4 regions of the Pantoea nemavictus genome follow, and region 1 is predicted to be linked to each of the others. Evidence: riboswitches for the same ligand, from Rfam matches in the RefSeq annotation. Region 1 holds a riboswitch; each other region holds the start of a gene.
The links. Region 1 has a riboswitch for thiamine pyrophosphate ahead of thiB (thiamine ABC transporter substrate binding subunit). Riboswitches for the same ligand answer to the same signal wherever they lie in the genome.

Region 1 (5,287 bases):
TCGGCTGGAAGTTTCAGGGTCCGCTGCATCGCTGGAAATATCTGAAAAAATATCAGGGGCTGCTGGATAAAACCGAGCACGCGCTGCATCAACACAGCATGTTCACCATTCTGGTGGGGCGTTTTGTGGGTCCGACGCGTCCGCTGATTCCGTTAGCGGCAGGTATGCTGGAACTGCCGGTGCGCAAGTTCTTGCCACCGAATCTCATTGGCTGCATTCTTTGGCCGCCGGCTTATTTGATGCCGGGCATTCTGGCGGGCGTGGCGATTGATGTACCGCAGGCCGCGCAGGGCGGCAGCTTCAAATGGCTGCTGTTGCTGGTGGCGCTGCTGCTGTGGATCGGTGGCTGGTTGCTGTGGCGCTGGTGGCGCAGTGGGAAAACCGTCGATTGGGCAACCCAGTATCTGCCGACTGCGCGCCTGCGCTGGCTGGCACCGCTGGCGGCAGCGATCGGGCTGGGCGCGTTTATCGCGATCCAGTTCCATCCCATGATGCCGATCTTCCGCCACCTGCTGTGGAAAGTGTTCTTCGCTTAACGCGGTTGCACGCCAAGGATGGCGGCTGCCGTGCTTTCACCCCGAATCAAACTCTCCGTGCTGCCGTCCCAATAGATGCGCCCATCGACGATCACTAAACTGCGCGGCGCAATCTGCTGAGCATCTTCCAGGCTGTGCGAAACCATGAGCAGCGTGATATTGCGCGTTTCACATACCGAACGCACCAGCTGCAGCATCTCACCGCGCAGCGCCGGATCAAGCGCCGAAAACGGCTCATCCAGCAGCAAAATAGGCTGATTGCGCAGCAGGCAACGCGCCAGTGCCACGCGCTGACGCTGGCCACCGGAAAGCTGTCCCGGCAAGCGCGCCAGCAGCTCCTGCAAGCCGGTTTGTTCCGCAATGTCAGTGACTTGTTGTTGCTGCGCGCGCGTCAGTTTCAGGCCAGGATGCAAACCCAGCGCCATGTTCTGCTGCACCGTCAGGTGCGGAAACAGGTTGTTCTCCTGGAACAACATCGACACCGGCCGCGCGGACGGCACGCTATGGGTATGATCCACGCCATTCATCACCAGCGATCCCTGGTTTACCGCTAAAAAGCCGCCAATCAGACTCAGCAAGGTGCTTTTGCCCGCGCCGCTTGGACCAAGGATCGCCAGGCGTTCACCCGCCTGCGCCGCAAAACTGAAGCGCATCGGCAGATGCTGATAAAGGTAAGTGAGGTTATTCAGTGTCAGCATGGCGGCCCGGTAATTTTTCCATCAGCGTAAAGAGGAGCAAGCAGAGTAACAGTAGCAGCAGCGCAGTGACGGCACCGTCCGCGCCGCGATAGGCGCCAATCTGCTGGAAGAGATAGAAGGGCAGCGTGCGGAAATCGGCGCTGCCAAACAGCGCCACCACGCCGAAGTCACCGATCGACAATACGCAGGCAAACGCCAGCGCCTGCGCAATTGGACGTTTCAGCGCGCGCAGCTCAATCAGTCGTAAGCGGTTAAAACCTGAGATGCCGAGTGAGGAACAGAGCTGGCCATAACGGGTGCTGATATCGCGCATGGGATTCTCCAGTACTTTCATCGCATAGGGAATGGCGATCAGCGCATTAGTGAAAATCACTAAGCCATCGGCGCGCTGCGGCAGGCCAACGGTGGCGTTGAACAGCAGGAAAAATCCACTCGCCAGCACAATGCCCGGCATCGCCAGAATCAGCATGCCGCTGAGTTCCATGGCCTGCGCGGCGATCATTTTCTGACGCTGGCGCAGTTCGCGGCTGCTCCAAAGCAGCATCATGGTCAGCACCACACAGAGTACGCCGGCGCCGACCGCGATACGCAGCGAGGTAAAGGTGGCTTGCCACAATGCTGATTGTTGCAACGCACCGGCCACGCCACCACGTAGGCCATCGACCACCACCGCCGCCAGCGGTGGCAACAGTAGCAGCAGCGCCATGCCAATTAACACGGTATCGGTAAAACGCGCATGCCATGAGTCGCGCGGGTCGCGCCAGCCGCGAATGCTCTGGCTGCCAGTGGGAATTGCTTTGCTAAAGCGCTGACTCAGCAGTACCAATAATAAACAACAGCCAAGCTGTAGCAGGGCCAGCAGTGCCGCACGGCCAGGATCATAATCAAAATTCAGCGCCTGATAGATCGCCAGTTCTAGCGTGGTGGCCTGCGGTCCGCCGCCCAGCGCCAGCACGGTGGCGAAGCTGGCGAAGCACAGCATAAAGATCAGTGCCGCTGTAGGCAGAATCTGGCGGCGCAGCCACGGCCACTCCAGCAGTCGAAACAGATTCCAGCCGCGCAGGCCGAGCTGCGCGGCTAATTGTCGCTGCTCGCCTGGGATGCTCTCAAGCGCCTGCAGCAGCATGCGCGTTGCCAGCGGCAGATTAAAGAACACGTGCGCCAGCAGAATGCCCTGCAAACCATACGGGGAAAAGTGGTAGTCGAATCCCAGTGTCGTACACAGTTGTGCCAGCCAGCCGCTGCGGCCGTAAACGCTCAGCAGGCCAAATACCGCCACCAGCACCGGCAGCACCAGCGTCATAGCACACAGACGCAGCAGCAGATTACGACCGGGGAAACGGCGGCGATAGAGCGCGCGTGCCAGCAGGATGGCTGGCAGCACCGACAGCAGCGCCGATAGCAGTGCTTGCTCGAAGGAGAAGGCCAGCACGTGGTGCAGGTAGCTGTCGCTGAGCAGTGCGCGCCAGTCAGTGGCCGGCGCGACCATCACTAAAGCGCCAAAGGCCAGCAGTGCGACCGCGCACAGCAGCAGCGCGGTCGCGCTGCCGGGAATCAACCAGCCAGGCATTAACGGCTAACGGCGCGTTGCCATGCGCTGATCCATGCAGCGCGATGGTCGGCCACTTCCGCTGGCGTGAATTGCAGCGCTTTGGCGGGGACCTGCAGCGATTGATAACCGGCAGGCAACTCGCTTTTAATCACCGGATACATCCAGTTGCCGGTGGGAATGGTCTGCTGGAAAGCCGGCGACACCATAAACTGCATGAACTGTTGCGCCAGCTGTGGCTGTTTGCTGCTGGCCAGCTGCGCGGCAACTTCTACCTGTAAATAGTGGCCTTCGCTAAATTCGGCCGCGGCGTAGTTCTCTTTCTTCTCTTCGATGATGTGGTAAGCCGGAGAGGTGGTGTAACTCAACACCAAATCGCCTTCGCCTTTGAGGAACAGGCCGTAGGCTTCACTCCAGCCTTTGGTGACGGTAACGGTTTTTTTCGCCAGCTTCTGCCACGCATCGGGCGCGTTGTCGCCATAGACTTTCTGCATCCACAGCAGCAGGCCAAGACCCGGCGTGCTGGTGCGCGGATCTTCATAAATCACGCGCCATTTTTCCGGGCTCTCAACCAGCTCCTTCAGGCTTTTAGGCGGATTCTTCAACTTGTTCTTATCGTAGACGAAGGCGAAGTAGCCGTAATCGAACGGGATAAAGGTGTCGTTGTGCCAGCCATCCGGCAGTGTTAACGCTTTGGTATCGACGCTGCTTTTGGCAAACAGGCCGGTTTTCTCCGCTGCCTGCACCAGATTGTTATCGAGGCCCAGCACCACATCGGCTTTGCTGTTTTTGCCTTCCATACGCACACGATTCAGCAGCGACACGCCATCTTCCAGCGCGACGTATTTCAGTTCACAGCCGCACTGCGCTTCAAAGGCTTTTTTGACCGCCGGACCTGGACCCCAATCGGCAGAGAATGAGTCGTAGGTGTAAACCGTCAGAACCGGTTTGGCAGCGAAAACCGGTGCCGCAACCAGCAACAACACAGGCAGAACTTTGTTTAACACTTTGCGCTCCTTGAGGAGAAGATAAGGTTGAGTCGCAAAGGATCTGAGGAGTGGGCATCTCAAATCCCTACGCCGGTATTAGCCGGATCAGGTTCGACGGGTCTTTCTCAGCCACAAAATAAGGCACCCCGTTGAGAACGGCTCATTCTAGACATTTATATGACAGCGCGAAAGGATCACCGGCTGGAAGTCTGGTGCCACGCTTCCCGGTGCGCATGAATGCGCACCTTACAAAACTGCGCCGGCGCGATGTTCACAGCTCCGGAGGCGCAAACCAGGCGGATTTGAAGTCAAACCAGCCGAGCGTATTCAGCCGCACGCCGCGCATGCTGCGTTGCCCCTCCAGCAGCAGCCAATGATGGAAAAGCGGGTGCAGATAGTCGCTGTCGATCAGCTGCTTACTCCACTCCGCCAGCGGTAAAGCTTTCTGCCGCCAGCGCGCCGCGTCGGCTTGCCAGTCAATCGGGATGCAATGATGCATCAAAGGCAGTTCGAACAGCTGAGCAAACAGCGCGTACTCCAGCGGCAGGGTAAAATTGACGCTACCGAGCCAGATATCACTCTCGCCTTCACCCTCGAACCACTCTTCGTAACTGACTTCGCGCGTAATCAACTCAACACCTTGCTGCGCCAGTAACGGACGCAGGGCGTTGGCGATACCTTCATGCTCAACGTGGTTGTTGTACCAGCTGAGCGTGAATTGGGTTAAGCCTGCTGGTTTCTCGGCAGCCGTAAGATCGCGACGATGATGCCAGCGCGGCAGCAGGCCATAGGCCGGGAACCAGTAACGCTGATAGCCGACGCCAGCATGATTAAGCAGGGCGATAGGATTGAATAAATAGCTCACCCAGCGGCGGAAATGCGCATCTTGTCCCAGGTGTGAGCGCTGATCAAACAGGAGGAAATAACAGCCCTCTTCCAGGCGGCTCTCTTCCGATTTCTCATCAGCGTTTTCGCCCTGCAGTTTTACGCCGGCATACACCAGCTCGTCGCTGATCTCCGGCAGCACCCAAATCGATACATCGTCGATCAAGGCGCGATAGCCGAAGTAATCATCAAAGGCGGCAATTTTCAGCTGCGTTTGCTGATTACGCACCACGCTGTAGGGGCCGGTACCAATCGGCTGACGGGCAAAGTGGCGTAGCGTCTGCCATTCGCGTGGCAGGATCATCGCACTGACGCTGGCCAGCAGCCACGGTAGCCAATCGTCCGGCTGGCTTAGGTGAATATCCAGCGTCCAGGGGGCTGGTGAATGCAGCTTTTCGATATGGGAAAACAGCGGTTGACTGCGCACGCGCTCCAGCGAAGCCATCACATCCTCCATTTCCAGTTCGCGGCCATGATGAAAGCGAATCGCCGGGCGCAGGAAAAAGCGCCAATGCAGCGGCGAAGTTTGCTGCCAATGGTGCGCGATATCGGGTTCGATTTCCCCCTTTTCCTCATTTATACGCATCAGGCCGTTGAAAATTTGGCGTGCCAGATGGGTTTCTGAGCGAC
Region 2 (5,287 bases), 500 kb from region 1:
GCGGTCGCCGAATTTATTCGCCTTGGTCACTATCTGCCGCACCTGCGGCGCATGCGTCAGGTGTATCAACGTAACTATGAAACCTTTAGCTGCTGGGTGCGCCACTATTTCCCGTGCGGAATATGCGTGTCGCGTCCGCAGGGCAGCTTCCTGATGTGGATTGAGTTGCCAGAGGCGTTTGACGCGGTAAGACTGAATAACGAGTTGCGTGAGCTGAACATGCAGGTCGCGGTGGGGTCGCTGTTTTCGGCCTCGGGCAAATATCGTAACTGCCTGCGTCTGAATTACGGTTTGCCAATGAATGAGCATACAGAGCAAGCGATAGCCCAACTCGGTGCAGCAGTAGAACGTGCCATGCTGGCCTGTGGTGTTGAAACTGTGCATACCGCCTCCCTGACGTAATAGAGAAAGGCAGGGCTGGGAGAGGTTAAGACCAGCCCTGGCCCGCTGCAAGCGACAGCGGGCAGGCACACTTTAGCCTTGTCAGGACAGGATGCTAGCCGTCACATCCTACTGCTGCGCGGCAGATTCAAGCATTTCATCAAAACTTACAGCGCGTTACATCGCCTCTGCGGGTTCAATTCCGTTTTCAACCAGCGTCAGCAGCTCCTGCGTTGCCGCGCGCCAGTCTGCTGCCTGAGTAATCGCACTTACCACCGCAATGCTGCCAACGCCTGTTGCCAGAACTTCAGGTACGCGTGCTAGTGAAATACCACCAATCGCCACGGTTGGCACACCCTGCAACCGCGCCAGATGACGTTTCAATTCCACCACGCCCTGCGGAGCTGATGGCATGTCTTTAGTTTGCGTGGGATAAATGTGGCCAAGTGCAATGTAAGAAGGGCGCAGCGCGAGCGCGCGGTCCAGTTCGGCATCATCATGCGTCGATAAACCCAGGCGCAATCCTGCCTCACGAATCGCCGCCAGATCGGCAACATCGAGGTCTTCCTGGCCAAGGTGCACACCATAAGCATGGTATTTGATGGCTAAGCGCCAGTAATCATTGATAAACAGGCGTGCACGATACTGCTTGCCGAGCACAATTGCCTCGCGCACCGCATCTTCAACTTCATGATCCTCGCAATCTTTGATGCGTAGCTGGAGGGTGCGCACCCCGGCTTCTAGCAGGCGCGCGATCCATTCCACGCTATCAACAACCGGATACAGCCCCAGTTTCGGGGCCGTGGCAGGAAAGGCGTCGGTCATACATTTTCCTCTTTAAGGGTATCGGCAGCGTGATAGATCTCGCCGCCACGATTGCGGAAAGTATCCGCCATTTGCGCCATGCCCATTTCAATTGGCTGAGCTTCAGCCTGTTGGCGTGCAGCAAACTCGCGTACTTCCTGGGTGATTTTCATTGAGCAGAATTTTGGGCCGCACATTGAACAAAAGTGTGCCACTTTTCCCGATTCCTGCGGCAAGGTTTCATCGTGATAGGCGCGCGCAGTGTGCGGATCGAGCGCCAGATTGAACTGATCTTCCCAACGGAATTCAAAGCGCGCTTTCGACATCGCATTGTCGCGGATCTGCGCGCCCGGGTGGCCTTTCGCCAGATCCGCCGCGTGCGCAGCGATCTTGTAGGTGATCAGTCCCTGCTTCACATCCTCTTTGTTCGGTAAGCCGAGGTGCTCTTTCGGCGTCACGTAACACAGCATGGCGCAGCCAAACCAGCCAATCATCGCGGCACCGATGCCGGAAGTGAAGTGGTCGTAACCCGGTGCGATGTCGGTGGTGAGCGGGCCGAGCGTGTAAAATGGCGCTTCGTGGCAGTGTTCCAGCTGTTCGGTCATGTTGCGGCGAATCATCTGCATCGGTACGTGCCCGGGGCCTTCAATCATCACCTGCACATCGTATTCCCAGGCGATTTTGGTCAGTTCACCCAGCGTATGCAGCTCGGCAAACTGGGCTGCATCATTGGCATCCTGAATTGAGCCGGGACGCAGGCCATCGCCGAGCGACAGGGCCACATCGTAGGCGGCGCAGATTTCACAAATCTCGCGGAAGTGCAGATAGAGAAAGCTTTCAGTGTGATGTGACAAACACCATTTCGCCATAATCGATCCGCCGCGAGACACAATGCCGGTGAGACGTTTAGCCGTCATTGGCACATAGCGCAGCAGCACACCAGCGTGGATGGTGAAGTAATCGACGCCTTGCTCCGCTTGTTCTAACAGCGTATCGCGGAAAATGTCCCAGTTGAGGTCTTCCGCAATTCCATTCACCTTTTCCAGCGCCTGATAAATTGGCACCGTACCAATCGGCACCGGGCTGTTACGCAGAATCCATTCACGCGTTTCATGGATGTAGCGGCCGGTTGAGAGATCCATCACAGTGTCTGCGCCCCATCGCGTTGACCACACCAGTTTCTCCACTTCTTCTTCAATCGATGAACTTACCGCCGAATTGCCGATATTGGCATTCACCTTCACCAGGAAGTTGCGGCCAATAATCATCGGTTCGGATTCGGGGTGGTTGATGTTGGAAGGAATAATGGCGCGACCGCTGGCCACTTCCTGGCGGACAAATTCAGCGGTGATATTTTCCGGCAGATTGGCACCAAAGCTGTGTCCGGGATGCTGTTGTAGCAGTACTTCACTGCGAATACGCTCGCGGCCCATGTTTTCACGCAGTGCGATGAACTCCATCTCCGGTGTGATGATGCCTTGGCGTGCATAGTGCAGTTGGGTAACGCAGCGTCCCGCTTTGGCACGACGCGGTTGCGGCAGATGCTCAAAACGCAAATGATCCAAGCCTTCATCCGCCAGACGCTGTTGGGTGTAACGGGAACTCAGCTGGTGGATAGTTTCACTGTCACCACGTTCGGCGATCCACTCTGCGCGTAGCCTGGCGAGCCCTTGATGGACATCAATAGTGGCTTCTGGATCACCATAAGCGCCGGCAGTGTCATATACCGGCACCGCTTCATTCTGCTCAAACTGCGGATGATCTTTGCTGCCGCCGATGTGCGTCGGGCTCAGCTGTATCTCGCGCATCGGTACGCGAATATCCGCGCGGCTGCCGATGATCCAGATGCGTTTTGAATGAGGGAAAGCGGTTCCCTGCAGGGAATCGATAAATTCCTGTGCCTGAGCACGTTGTTCACGACGAGAAGTTTTAACAGCAGACATAGCAAGTTTCCTGTGAATGTTGGAAGTTGCTTGTCCAGAGTTCGGAAGGAGTAACAGAAACGATGCTGGGCGCCAACGTGCATCGTGCTGATGATGTCTACTCTTGTTCCCTTCGCAGGTACTAACCTGATCAGGTTCCGCGGATCCCGAATTAACGGTCTCAGCCCCACTGGGCACTCCGACAAGTTGGTGTTTTACGATATAAGCTACTTTGCTTGCTATTTCACGCCTGGGCAGTGCTCGTGACCGTCACGTACTACGTGTACGCTCCGGTCCCTGCGCGCTGTCCGAGCGTGAACTCGCTGCGCACGCTACGCTTATATCGCAAAATTTGGCTCTTGATTGTCGTTAAAGAGGACAATAAAAAAGCCCATTTAGCATAAGAGGGCTTTTTTCGAATAACAAGTTTTTTACAACAGCGGGCATTCAAGCCGGGCGGGCGATGATGCTGTCATTGGCAACCGGTAGATGCGCCAGCTGATTATCCCAGGCAAGTTGTACCAGCTTATCTTCCAGCGTGAAACGTGATTCCAGCACTTCGCCGACTTCAGAGAGCGCCGTTTGAAAATCCACGCAATTATCGTCGTTGATAGCCTGCTGCAGGTGGCTGTCGTAGAGCTGCATCATGTGGTCTGTATTCGCCTCTAATGCCGGATAGATCTGCGCGGCAACCATCAGCGGGTTATCACCCTGCATCTCACTAATAATGTGTTCATACACGCTGAAATGACCGGTTGAAAGGTAGTCCACCAGATTGTGGCAAAAGGCATCGAGTGCCTGTTCATCCAGCGTGGTTAACGCATCTTTTTGTGGCTTCATGCCAATAAGCTCATAGTACGTGACGAGCAACTGTCGGCGGGCATGCAACCATGAATCAACCAATTCATTTCCGCCGCCTACACGCTCTGTCAGGTCATCTAACTGGTTAAGCATATGGGGCTCCAGGTAGGTTATAGTTGTTTATTACACACTTAATATTAGAGTTTCAGCGTGTGGTTTGACGCTAAGGACAACGATTAAGATGCAACGTGAGATCTCAAGCTTAGACGCTGGATGGTGGATTGTCAGCCATGAGCAAAAACTTTGGTTGCCGCAAGGCGAGCTGCCGCATGGCTTATCCACCGAGTTTGGACTTAGTGGCAGCCACGCGATTTTGATTGGCGAATGGCAGGGCGAAAATGTCTGGCTGGTGCGGGAAGCGCGGCCGGATAGCATGGGCTCAGTGCGCCAACTGATTGATGAAGATGTCGGCCTGTTCCAAATCGCCGGGCGCGGCGTGCAACTGGCGGAGTTCTATCGGTCGCATCGCTGGTGCGGCTATTGCGGCCATGAAATGCACATCAGCAAGCGCGAATTTGCTTGTCTGTGCAATCACTGCCGCGAGCGGTATTACCCGCAAATTGCACCGTGCATCATCGTGGCCATCCGCCGTGGTGATGAGATCCTGCTCGCCAATCATGCGCGTCATCGTAACAACATTTACACCGTGCTGGCGGGCTTTGTCGAAGTGGGTGAAACCTTAGAACAAGCGGTGGCGCGCGAAGTGATGGAGGAGAGCAACGTGCGGGTGAAAAACGTGCGCTACGTTACTTCGCAACCCTGGCCGTTCCCACATTCACTGATGATGGCGTATATGGCGGAATATGACGGCGGTGATCTGCAACACGATGGCAAAGAGTTGCTGGATGCCGGTTGGTATCGCTATGACGATTTACCGCTTCTGCCGCCGCCCGGCACCGTTGCGCGTCGCCTGATTGAAGATACCGTTGCCCTGTGTCGCGCCAGCGCGACGTGAAAATGCTACACTGCCGGCCTTAGCATGAGAGAGCCCATTATGAGTGAACTGAAGAACGATCGTTATCTGCGCGCCCTGTTACGTCAACCGGTAGATGTCACGCCGGTATGGATGATGCGACAAGCCGGGCGTTATTTGCCGGAGTACAAAGCCACGCGCGCTGAAGCCGGTGATTTTATGTCGCTGTGTAAAAATGCCGAGCTGGCATGTGAAGTTACGCTGCAGCCGCTGCGTCGCTATGCGCTGGACGCGGCGATCCTCTTCAGCGATATCCTCACCATTCCGGATGCAATGGGACTTGGGCTCTACTTTGAAACCGGTGAAGGCCCGCGTTTCTCCAATCCGATCACCTGCCGCGCGGATG
Region 3 (5,287 bases), 2.3 Mb from region 1:
GGTAACCCTGGGATTTCAATGCGCCAGGCTTCGTCATCGGTCAGGTGGAAGTGGAATTTGTTCATCTTCCAGGCGGCCATCTGATCGAGCATGCGCAACACCGCTTGTTTGCTGTGGAAATTACGGGCCACATCAAGGAAAGCGCCGCGATAGGCAAAGCGTGGTGCATCCTGCGCATCCAGCGTAGCGATGATCGGTTTACCTTCGGCAGGAACCAGTGACAGTAAAGACATTAAACCGTAATACACGCCCGCCTGGTCATAACCCACGATATCCGTGCCGCGCGGAGTGATGCGTAATTCATAGGCGCCGGAAACGGCATCTGCATCATTAAAATGGTTGGTTGCCACGCGCGTATGGACGGCATAGCCGCTCGAGTGCTGTTTGATATTCATTAAATCAAAGCGCTGTCTAACCGCATCGGCTTGGTTGCCCGACAAAGCCTCTAAATGCAGTGCAACGCCACGACTTAGATCAACATCGGCCGCATGAACTTTTACCGTACGCGGTGTTGGCGTGATTTGTCCGCGCAGTGCGCTCGCGGGAAGTTGCTGTACATCAGCATTCTTCGCGAAGCGGCTCTGCGGCAGCATGAGCACGTTTTTGTCGTCGGCGATGCGCTTCCACTGGTTGCCAAACGGTTTGACGAAATCGTTCAGATTCTCAGTGTCGGTGCTGGAGATAATTTTCGGTGTAGCATCAGCTGCGGTGACGTACCAACGCGGCATGACGTCAGTGATAAACAGCTGCCAATACTCATTGACGATTGGGATCTCAATTGACTCACCGGCCGCAATGCCCTTGAATTTCTCCGTCGGCTCCAGTCGGGTCAGATCACCAACAATGTGCGTCATTTTGAATTGATCGTTATCAACCCGCAGCGTTTCGTGCACGTTGCTCATGTAAATCGCCCAGTTTTTACTGGTGAGCGCCGGGCCGTTATTCGTAAGGGTGATGGTCGCGGTATTACAGGATGCCCAATCGGCACCGAGCTTCGCGCAATTGATGCCGTGATCGGCCGCCTGATTATCAGTTACCTGATATTGCACGCCGAACTGGCTGATCTGGTCAACAATCTGTTGATTACTGTGTGGGGACGAGCTGCAGGCCGCAACGCTGGTCACGGCCAACGCCAGCAAACTCATTTTTAGTTTTTTCATATTGATATCCTTCTCCTCGAATGAATGTCTCTGGCTCCTGCCAGGTAGGGGTCAAAACAGGGTAAATGGCGCAATAACCATAAATTTGATGTCTTTCTCATCCTGGAAGATGTTGCCGTAACCACCGCTATAGCTGGGGAGATCGCTGTGATTGTCGTAGCGGGTGTAGTGCAGTTTGAATTGGGTGTCTTTGGCGCGCCCTTGCTGGATGGTGTAAACCAGATCGAGATTCCACGCTGACTCTTTCAGGCGCTGACTTTGATCGTAAACCGGATTGGTGGACGGTTTTGCATCCCAACCGTATGCGTAAGAAGTGCCGACCTGCCAGCCCGGCAATTGCCAGTGCCCCAGATCTACCATTACGCCAGCAAACAGCGCTTTCTCGCCGTTGGCGTTCCAGTCGGAGCGGGAATCCCACCATACATCGAGGCGACCATTGGAGCTGGCATAAGAAGGCGTCATACGTTGCAGGAAGAATCCCTGGTTGCCCTCGGCTTTTACCCAGGTGCCTTCGAGGCGGAAATCAAATGCGCCTAGCGTGTAGCCGAAAGTCAGCGCCTGCAGCCAGGCGAGGCCATCATAAACATCGTTTACAGCCCCCGCGCCGCTGTTGTCGCGGTCCTTCGCGCCATAAAACTGATAGCTGGTGCGCAGCGGCCCATTGGCGAGCGGCAGCTGATAAGACGCTTTGGCAAAATACTGATCCATGTAATCTGCCGCCTGACCGTAAGCGCCTTCCAGTACCAGATGGTTTTTAAAATCATATTTGGCACCGAAGGATTGCAGCCAGGGGATTTCCGTCACGCCATCGGCTTTGCGGAAGTTATACATGTCGCGATACCACGGCGCTTTGTACTCGTCGGTCCACATCCATGCGAGGGAAAGGGCGCCCGCATCGCTAAAATCAAAGGTGGTGCCGGCTTCAACGCCGCGATAGGTTCCGGGCAGAAAGCTCCAGTGTGGTGCCAGTAAGGTCTGTCCGCTGGGTTGCAGATAACCTGCGCGTAGCCAGTTTTCCTGCCATTTCGCTTTGAGCGCGGCCTTATAAAGACTTAAGCCACTCTTATCTCCGCTCCAGTCCTCATCCCAGCGCGTGCGGGCGTTGCTAAAGCCAATTTCGTTCGGTGCAGCGGGCCCACCATGACTCAGTTCCAGCGCACCAAAAGCCGCCAGATCGAGTCCAATCACATCACCCGCATAACCGGATGAGAAATCGAGATTGGCGTTGGCAGAAGCGTGATGCAGGTTGGCATCATATTGACCGTAATTACCTTTTTGCGCGTCCATCTCTTTACGATCGCGCTGGCGTTGCCAGTAGAAGATGTTTCCAGTGAGAGATGAATCGTCAATGAAACCGCTGGCTTGAGTGGGGGAAGTGGGAACAAAAACACCGGCAAACAGAGCCGTAATCACTGCCGCAGTGAGCGGCGCGCGTAAAATCCTGCGCATAGCAAATCCTCCTTGATGCTTCCATTAATAATAAATATTTCCGTACTGTTTCATCATGAAACGAGTTGCGAGGATGCTATTTTTCGCGACGCGAATTATCAATGTAATTTATTACAAAGTATGACGTGGCGCGCAAAAAGAGCCCGTTTTAAGGGCTTCAATCAATACGTTACACGAAGGTGCAGTTTGTCCCTTTGCGAGCGGGATTCAGGAATAAAGGCGTTTGCTTGCTTTCACCTACTGACTTCCCTATGCTCGAAGCGTTGTTTTGACTCGGGGTGCCCCTTTAATACAGGGCTGAGATACACCCGCTGACCTGATCTGGATAATGCCAGCGTAGGGAAGTCAGATGCCTGACCGCATTCGCCTTCTTGATCGCCGGTTGGGAGCTTTATGAAACAGCCTGATCCTCTTTCCCCCGCGCAACTCGCGCAATCTTTACAATTGCTACGTCAACAAGCGCCGCTGGTGCACTGCATGACCAACGACGTGGTGCAAACCTTTACTGCCAACGTGCTGCTGGCGCTGCATGCCTCACCCGCGATGGTGATTGATACGCAAGAAGCGGCGCAATTCGCTGGCTTTGCCGATGCGTTATTGATTAACGTCGGTACGTTAACGCGCGATCGTCGTGATGCGATGTTAGCGGCGGTGCAGGCAGCGCAAAAAGCGGGCACGCCATGGACGCTGGATCCGGTTGCGGTAGGCGCCTTATCGCTGCGCACCGAATTTTGTCAGCAGCTACTTGGTCTGCATCCGGCGGCGATTCGAGGTAACGCTTCAGAAATTCTCGCCCTGGCTAATCAGGCAACGGGCGGGCGCGGCGTAGATAGCCTGCATCAGGCTGATGCCGCGCTGAATGCTGCCCAACAGCTGGCGCAGAATTATGACACTGTGGTTGCGGTAACCGGCGAAGTCGATTACGTCACCGATGGCAGACAAACGCTGGCGATCCCCGGCGGCAGCCCGCTGATGACGCGGGTGGTCGGTACCGGTTGCGCGCTGTCGGCGGTGGTGGCGGCCTTTAGCTGCTTGCCTGGCGATCGCCTGCAGCATGTCGCTGCCGCCTGTCGTGTGATGTCGCTGGCCGGTGAAATGACGGCGCGCAATGTCGAAGGACCGGGCAGTTTTGTCGCTGCTTTCCTTGATGCGCTCTGGACGCTGGAGGTGGCAGTATGAAACGCATCAATGCTTTGACCATTGCCGGCACCGATCCAAGCGGTGGCGCAGGCATTCAGGCCGACCTCAAAGCCTTCTCCGCACTGGGCGCCTATGGCACCAGCGTTATTACTGCGCTGGTGGCGCAGAACACCTGCGGTGTGCAGTCGGTGTATCGCATCGAACCCGATTTCGTCGGCGCCCAACTTGATTCGGTGTTGGATGACGTGCGCATCGACGCGGCTAAGATCGGCATGCTGTCAGAAACGGCGATTGTAGAAGTGGTAGCCGCAAGGCTGAAACGCGCCAGCCTGCCGTTTGTGGTGCTGGATACGGTGATGATTGCGAAGAGCGGCGATGCGTTGCTGTCGCCGGATGCGGTGGCTAGCGTACGCGAACTGCTGCTGCCGCAGGTGTCGCTGATCACCCCGAACCTACCGGAAGCCGCAGCGCTGTTAGGACGTGCCATGGCGCAGGATGAAAAAACCATGTTACAGCAGGGTGATGCGTTGCTCGATCTTGGCTGCGAAGCGGTGCTGATGAAGGGCGGACATCTCAGCGATGCCGAGAGTCCGGATTGGCTGATCACCCGCGATGGCCGGCAGCGCTTTAGTGCGCCACGCGTGAATACACGGCACACACACGGCACCGGTTGCTCGCTGTCAGCGGCGCTAGCGGCGCTACGTCCGCGTCATGATGATTGGGCGACAACGGTGGCCGAAGCTAAAGCCTGGCTGCAGCAGGCGCTGCTGCACGCCGATTCGCTGGAAGTGGGTAAAGGCATTGGGCCGGTGCACCATTTTCATCAATGGTGGTAGGGCGTAACGCCAGATTGCCGCTTTTGCACTGCGCATCCGTCTGAAAAATGGAGTCAGCAATTTGCCAGCCTGGTGTATTGCGGTCCAGGCTGTTGGGGGCGAATCGGCATTTGCCGGTTCCAATCCAGCCATTTATCAGGTGCGAACATGACGGACATCGTACAGTTATTGGGCAAAGAGGCGGACAGCCTTCTTCAACATCGCTGCATGACCATTCCAGCGGATAGCCTCTATTTACCAGGCGCGGATTATGTTGATCGCGTAATGATCGACAACAATCGTTCTCCCACCGTATTACGCAACATGCAAACGCTATACAACACCGGACGTTTAGCCGGCACCGGCTATTTGTCGATTTTACCGGTCGATCAGGGCGTTGAGCACTCGGCGGGCGCATCCTTTGCTGCTAATCCCGCGTATTTCGATCCAAAAAACATCGTAGAGTTGGCGATTGAAGCTGGCTGCAACTGCGTGGCATCGACTTACGGCGTATTGGCCTCGGTGTCACGGCGTTACGCGCACCGCATTCCCTTTATGGTGAAGTTGAACCATAACGAAACCCTGAGCTATCCCACCCAATATGATCAGACACTGTATGCCAGCGTTGAACAGGCCTTCAATCTGGGCGCAGTAGCAGTTGGCGCGACCATCTACTTTGGCTCTGAGCAATCGCGTCGTCAGATTGAAGAGATCTCTGCGGCG
Region 4 (5,287 bases), on a different contig from region 1:
TCCCGCGATCAAGCGCAGCAGCGTGCTTTTGCCGATGCCGCTGCGTCCCAGCATCACCGTGGTTTTGCCGCCGCGCAGCTGCAGATTCAGCTGCTGGCACAGCGGTTTATCGCCCCAGCTAAAGCTCACGTCGTTGAAAAAAATGTCGTGGCTCATGGGCGATTTGCCGCCAGAATCGCCAGCTGGTTAAAGCCACGCTGCGCCAACACTGCGGCGGCCTGCGCGGCACGAATGCCGCTGGCGCACACCAGTACAATGCGTTGCTGCGTCGGTGGCTGCCATGTGGCGATCGCCTGCGGCAGAAGGCGTTCAACGCTCTCTGCGACGCTGACTGGCGCTTCTTCATGGCTACGCAGTTCGACAATGCAGTCATCCGCCGCCAGCAGTTGCCGATCGATAAACGGCACCGCCTGTTGCGGTTCTTCGGCCTGATCAAAGCGGAACGGGCGGAAGTGCCAGTTAACAAAATCGCAGTTCACCAGACAGCCAAGCGGCGATGGCTGCAGCTCAAGCAGCACGCTGAGCGCCATCTGCGCCTGCATCGCGCCCAATGCAGCGACCGCCGGACCCATCACGCCTGCGGTGTTGCAGTTCGCCGCCGAGGAGGGCAAGCGGGGAAATACCGCGCGATAGCTCGGCGCTCCGCCACAAAAACCGCCCACGTAACCTTGTCTGCGTAGAACCGAGGCGCTGATCAGCGGGATGCCCGTTAGCATGCACGCATCGGAGAGCTGATAGGTGACGGCAAAATTATCCGCCGCGTCGATCACCAGATCGCACTGCGCCAACGCCTGCTGCACATTGCTGGCGCTCAGTGATTGCTGCAGCGCGTCGATCTGCACCTCGGGATTACGCTGCTGTAATGCCTGCTGTGCGCTGAGCACCTTGGGCTGGCCGATATCCTGCAGAGTAAACAGCGTTTGCCGATGCAGGTTATGCAGCGCCACTTCGTCGTCGTCATAGAGCCGAATATGGCCGACGCCCGCGCCCACCAGCTGCGGCAGCAGCGTCGCGCTTAACCCGCCGGCACCCACCACCACTACGCGCGCGTTGCGCAGTTTGCGCTGCCCGTCTTCACCCACTTCCGGCAGCATCATCTGGCGTTGATAGCGTTCCATATCGCCGCCCATCAGTTGAGATTTGCCAGGCCAAAGATGGGCGTGGACGCACTCGCCATATCGCGCTTCTCCATCAATCCGGCGCTACATGCCGCTCGCCCGGCTTCAATCGCCTGACGGAAAGCGTTGGCCATCACGATGGGATCGCCCGCTTTGGCGACCGCGGTATTCAGCAAAATGCCATCGAAACCCATCTCCATCGCCTGCGCCGCCTGCGACGGCGCACCAATCCCGGCATCAATGATCAGCGGAACATCGCTAAACCAGGCGCGCATCGCGCGCAGGCCGTCGATATTGCGCAATCCCTGGCCGGAACCGATCGGCGCGCCCCACGGCATCAACAGTTCACAGCCTGCCGCCAGCAACTTTTCGCCAACGATCAGATCTTCAGTGGTGTAGGGAAATACCTGGAAGCCGTCTGCACAGAGAATGCGCGCCGCTTCCACCAGCGCGAACGGATCGGGCTGCAGCGTGTCGGCGTGGCCGATCACTTCCAGCTTGATCCACGCGGTATTGAACAGTTCCCGTGCCATATGTGCGGTGGTGACCGCCTCTTTCACCGTGTGACAGCCGGCGGTGTTCGGTAACACGCGGATGTTGAGTCCGGTCAGCAGATCGCGAAATGCTGCACCGGCAGCGCCTTCACGTCGCAGGCTAACGGTGATGATTTCGCTGCCAGACGCGGCAATCGCCTGCTGTAAAATCGCCGGCGAAGGATAGCCCGCGGTGCCGAGTAGGAAGCGTGATTGGGGATCATGATCGTAAAACATCGCTTAGCCTCCCTGCATCGGTGACAGCACTTCCAGCTGGCAACCTTCATCCAGCAGCTGCGTGTCGTACTGGCTTTTCGGCACGAAGGCGCCGTTAAAGGCGGTGGCCACGCAGGCCACATCAATTTGCTGCTCGATCAACAATTCGCTCAGGCTGGTGGCCTGGGTGCTGATGGCGCGGCCATTAAGCTGAATGTTCATAGGATTGCTCTCCAGATAGGCGCTGCATCAGCTGCTCTGCCAGCATCGGTGCCAGCAGAAAACCGTGGCGATACATGCCGTTGAGATAAAAGGTGTCATTTTGAAAGTGAATTTCCGGCAGATTGGCCGGATAGGCCGGACGCAGCCCGCTGCCGCTCTCGATGACGCGCGCTTCCGCTAATGCCGGATGAATAGCGTAAGCGGCGCTGAGTAACTCCATCATGGCGCGGGCACTGATTGGGCTGGCATCGTCGCTCTCAACCATGGTGGCGCCGAGCATGAAATGGCCGCCGCGACGCGGCACCAGATAGCAGGGAAAACGCGGATGCAACAGGCGGATCGGACGGGAAAACTGCACCTCATCGCTGTGCAAAATCAGCATCTCACCGCGCACTGCGCGCAGGCGCGGCAGTTCGGGCGCCGCATGGATACCTCGACAATCAATAATCTGACCGCTTGGCGCATGCGAGCTGAAGACTACGCCGTGGGCGATCAGCTTTTCACGCATCTCCTGCAGCGCCAGGCGCGGATCGAGATGCGCTTCCTGAGCGAAGAACAGACCGCGCGCAAAGCGCCCTTCCAGCGCCGGTTCGATGTGGCAGGGATCGACCCATTGATGTTGCTCGGTCATGCGGGCGAAACGGTTGAGTTCCTGGCTATCGCGTGGCGGCGCCACCACCAGCGTACCCTGATGCTCGACGCTGCTGACGCGCTGTTGCCACCACGCGGCAGAGTGCTGTCCAAGGGAGATCACCTCGCGCGGTGCGCTTTCGGATTCGCACCAGGGCGCCAGCATGCCACCCGCAAACCAGGAAGCCGGACGCCGCGATGCATCGCCGATCACCTCAACGTCTTCACCGCGTTCCGCCAGCAACGTTGCCACGCACAAGCCGGCCACGCCGCAGCCGAGCACGCTCCAGCGGCTCACAGCGCCTGTTCCAGGATGTTTAAAAAGGGGAAGTTCACATCGGCCTCTCAGTGTTGACTGAGACCCGCAGATACAGGAGAAGGGAAAGGGCGCCAACCATCGAGCTTGCCTTAGCGCCAGACAGCCAAACTAACAAGCTGTCAGTCTTCCTACGCCAGTATCAACTGGGTCAGGTTCAAAGGGTCGCTAAGCCGCGCAGTGCGCTATTAGCCTCTCAGTCTCTGTGGCGAGACTCCCCCGACGCGTCTATTTGTATTGCAGGCGATGGTCGCCGTCAAGCGCGGAATAACTACATTAAGGGTGTGGTTAAATTGTTTTCTCCATACTTAAACCCAAAATAATTCGAGTTGCAGGAAGGCGGCAAGTGGGTTCATCCCCAGGAGCATACTGAAGTATGTGACTGGGGTGGACACGCGCAGCCAACGCACCTGCAGCTCGAAGTATGACGGGTTTCGCGTCGGTGGATCATAAACGTAACATATGGTATACAAACACATTATTGCTGAGAGTATGGATTTCTCTCTTAATTTAATAGCGCGAACAAATTACAGGTGATGTCGGAATAATCATGAACAATATTAAAATTGCATTTATTAAAGCCGGATGGCACAAAGAAATTGTCCATAACGCTCTGGTGGGTTTCGAAAAAGAATTAGCCGATCAATCCGTTGAAGCGCAATTAAAAGTGCTGGAAGTGCCTGGCGCATTTGAAATGCCGCTGTTGGCTAAGCGTCTGGCAGAAACCGGCAAATACGATGCGATTGTCTGCGCGGCGCTGGTGGTGGACGGCGGTATCTATCGCCATGATTTCGTCGCGGCAGCCGTGGTGGATGGCCTGATGAACGTACAGCTGACGACCAACGTGCCGGTGTTTTCCGTGTCATTAACCCCGCATAATTTCCAGCCGGTTGAGGTCATCGAAAACTTCTATACCGAGCATTTCATCAAGAAAGGCAAAGAAGCCGCGCGTGCTGTGCTGGCTATTCATAATCTTTCGATTGATTGAAACGTATAAAAGGGAGCAACGAATTAGCTGCTCCCTTTTTAATTATTCCGCCTACCCAAGGTTAAATTTCAGAATAGTGCCAGCTGCATATACGGCAATTATCCGTCCCCCTTCCTGACTTGCCTCGACTTAATGTTTCACACTCATCAAATGATTTTCCTTCAAATGTCGGCGCGGCTCGGAAGGATTGATATCGCACGCTTTTGGCAGTAATAGCGTAAAGATGCCCGCGATCACTAACGATCCCGCCAGCCAGCAAATCGCCACGTTTTGGCTGTACAGCAGCGTCATGATGCCCACCAGATACGGCCCACAGAATCCGCCCAGGTTGCCTAAACCATTAATGACACCGCGTGCGCTACCTGCCACTTCCGGCGCGGCGATACGTCCGGGAATCGACCAGAATGGGCTGGTCGCCGCTTTCAGGAAGAAGCCGCACACCACCAGCGCGATGTAGGCGGCGACGACGTTGTCATGCAGCACCACCGAAGCCAGCAACGCAGCGGCGAAACAGAACAGTGATACCATCACCCACAAACGCCGCTTGCCGGTGCGATCGCTCAACCAGGAAATGGCGTAAATGCCCAGAACTGTGGCGACAAACGGAATCGCCGCCAGCAAGCCAACGCCCGCCATATTGCTGCCGGTAAGATTTTTCAGGATACTCGGCAGCCACAGCGTGTAACCGTAATCCCCGGTTTGGTAGAAGAAGTTCAGCGCCACCAACTTCATCAGACCCGAGTTACGGAACACCGCTTTTAACGGCGCTTTGCTGACCGGTTCCTTTTTAAGATGCTGGGCCTTTTCACGTGCCAATTCGCGCAGCAGATACTCTTTTTCTCGGGCGGGTAACCAGCGCGCATCCTCAGGACGATCGGCGATCACCAGCCACCACACCAGCAGCACAGCGGCAGAAAGCAGACCTTCAATAATGAACAGCCAGCGCCAGTCCAGCACGTTAATGATGTAGCCCGATATCGGGGCGGTGAACATGCCGCCCAGCGGCGCGAACATCATGACAAAGGCGTTAGCGCGTCCCAGCTCCTTTTCCGGAAACCAGTTGCTGACCATGGTTAATACCACCGGCAGCATGCCGCCCTCGGAAATACCCAGCACGAAACGCAGCGCCAGCAACTGATAGTGATTGGTGACAAACCCGGTGGCGATGGAGACCACCATCCACGCGGCCAGCGACCAGGCAATAAAACGTTTCCCGCTGCCATTCACCGCGATACGACCGCCAGGCACTTGTAAAAACAGATAA

Region 2: linked by a shared signal. The riboswitch ahead of thiC (phosphomethylpyrimidine synthase ThiC) and the one ahead of thiB (thiamine ABC transporter substrate binding subunit) in region 1 are both predicted to bind thiamine pyrophosphate.
Region 3: linked by a shared signal. The riboswitch ahead of thiM (hydroxyethylthiazole kinase) and the one ahead of thiB (thiamine ABC transporter substrate binding subunit) in region 1 are both predicted to bind thiamine pyrophosphate.
Region 4: linked by a shared signal. The riboswitch ahead of WH298_RS23195 (FAD-dependent oxidoreductase) and the one ahead of thiB (thiamine ABC transporter substrate binding subunit) in region 1 are both predicted to bind thiamine pyrophosphate.

Annotation. Positions count from the first base shown of each region.
Region 1 covers NZ_JBBGZW010000001.1:2,864,842-2,870,128, forward strand. Annotated here, with positions in the region: gene WH298_RS13045 (DedA family protein) at 1-536, shown strand, start outside; gene thiQ (thiamine ABC transporter ATP-binding protein ThiQ) at 533-1,234, opposite strand; gene thiP (thiamine/thiamine pyrophosphate ABC transporter permease ThiP) at 1,218-2,804, opposite strand; gene thiB (thiamine ABC transporter substrate binding subunit) at 2,804-3,790, opposite strand; TPP riboswitch at 3,837-3,931, opposite strand; gene sgrR (HTH-type transcriptional regulator SgrR) at 4,044-5,287, opposite strand, start outside.
Region 2 covers NZ_JBBGZW010000001.1:2,362,965-2,368,251, forward strand. Annotated here, with positions in the region: gene WH298_RS10800 (aminotransferase-like domain-containing protein) at 1-402, shown strand, start outside; gene thiE (thiamine phosphate synthase) at 559-1,206, opposite strand; gene thiC (phosphomethylpyrimidine synthase ThiC) at 1,203-3,128, opposite strand; TPP riboswitch at 3,219-3,319, opposite strand; gene WH298_RS10815 (Rsd/AlgQ family anti-sigma factor) at 3,555-4,061, opposite strand; gene nudC (NAD(+) diphosphatase) at 4,150-4,923, shown strand; gene hemE (uroporphyrinogen decarboxylase) at 4,963-5,287, shown strand, end outside.
Region 3 covers NZ_JBBGZW010000001.1:575,469-580,755, reverse strand. Annotated here, with positions in the region: gene WH298_RS02695 (beta-N-acetylhexosaminidase) at 1-1,160, opposite strand, end outside; gene chiP (chitoporin ChiP) at 1,212-2,609, opposite strand; TPP riboswitch at 2,874-2,969, shown strand; gene thiM (hydroxyethylthiazole kinase) at 3,003-3,788, shown strand; gene thiD (bifunctional hydroxymethylpyrimidine kinase/phosphomethylpyrimidine kinase) at 3,785-4,585, shown strand; gene fbaB (class I fructose-bisphosphate aldolase) at 4,733-5,287, shown strand, end outside.
Region 4 covers NZ_JBBGZW010000002.1:775,006-780,292, reverse strand. Annotated here, with positions in the region: gene WH298_RS23215 (ABC transporter ATP-binding protein) at 1-156, opposite strand, end outside; gene WH298_RS23210 (HesA/MoeB/ThiF family protein) at 153-1,118, opposite strand; gene WH298_RS23205 (thiazole synthase) at 1,130-1,888, opposite strand; gene thiS (sulfur carrier protein ThiS) at 1,892-2,089, opposite strand; gene WH298_RS23195 (FAD-dependent oxidoreductase) at 2,073-3,017, opposite strand; TPP riboswitch at 3,147-3,266, opposite strand; gene WH298_RS23190 (6,7-dimethyl-8-ribityllumazine synthase) at 3,586-4,023, shown strand; gene WH298_RS23185 (MFS transporter) at 4,153-5,287, opposite strand, start outside.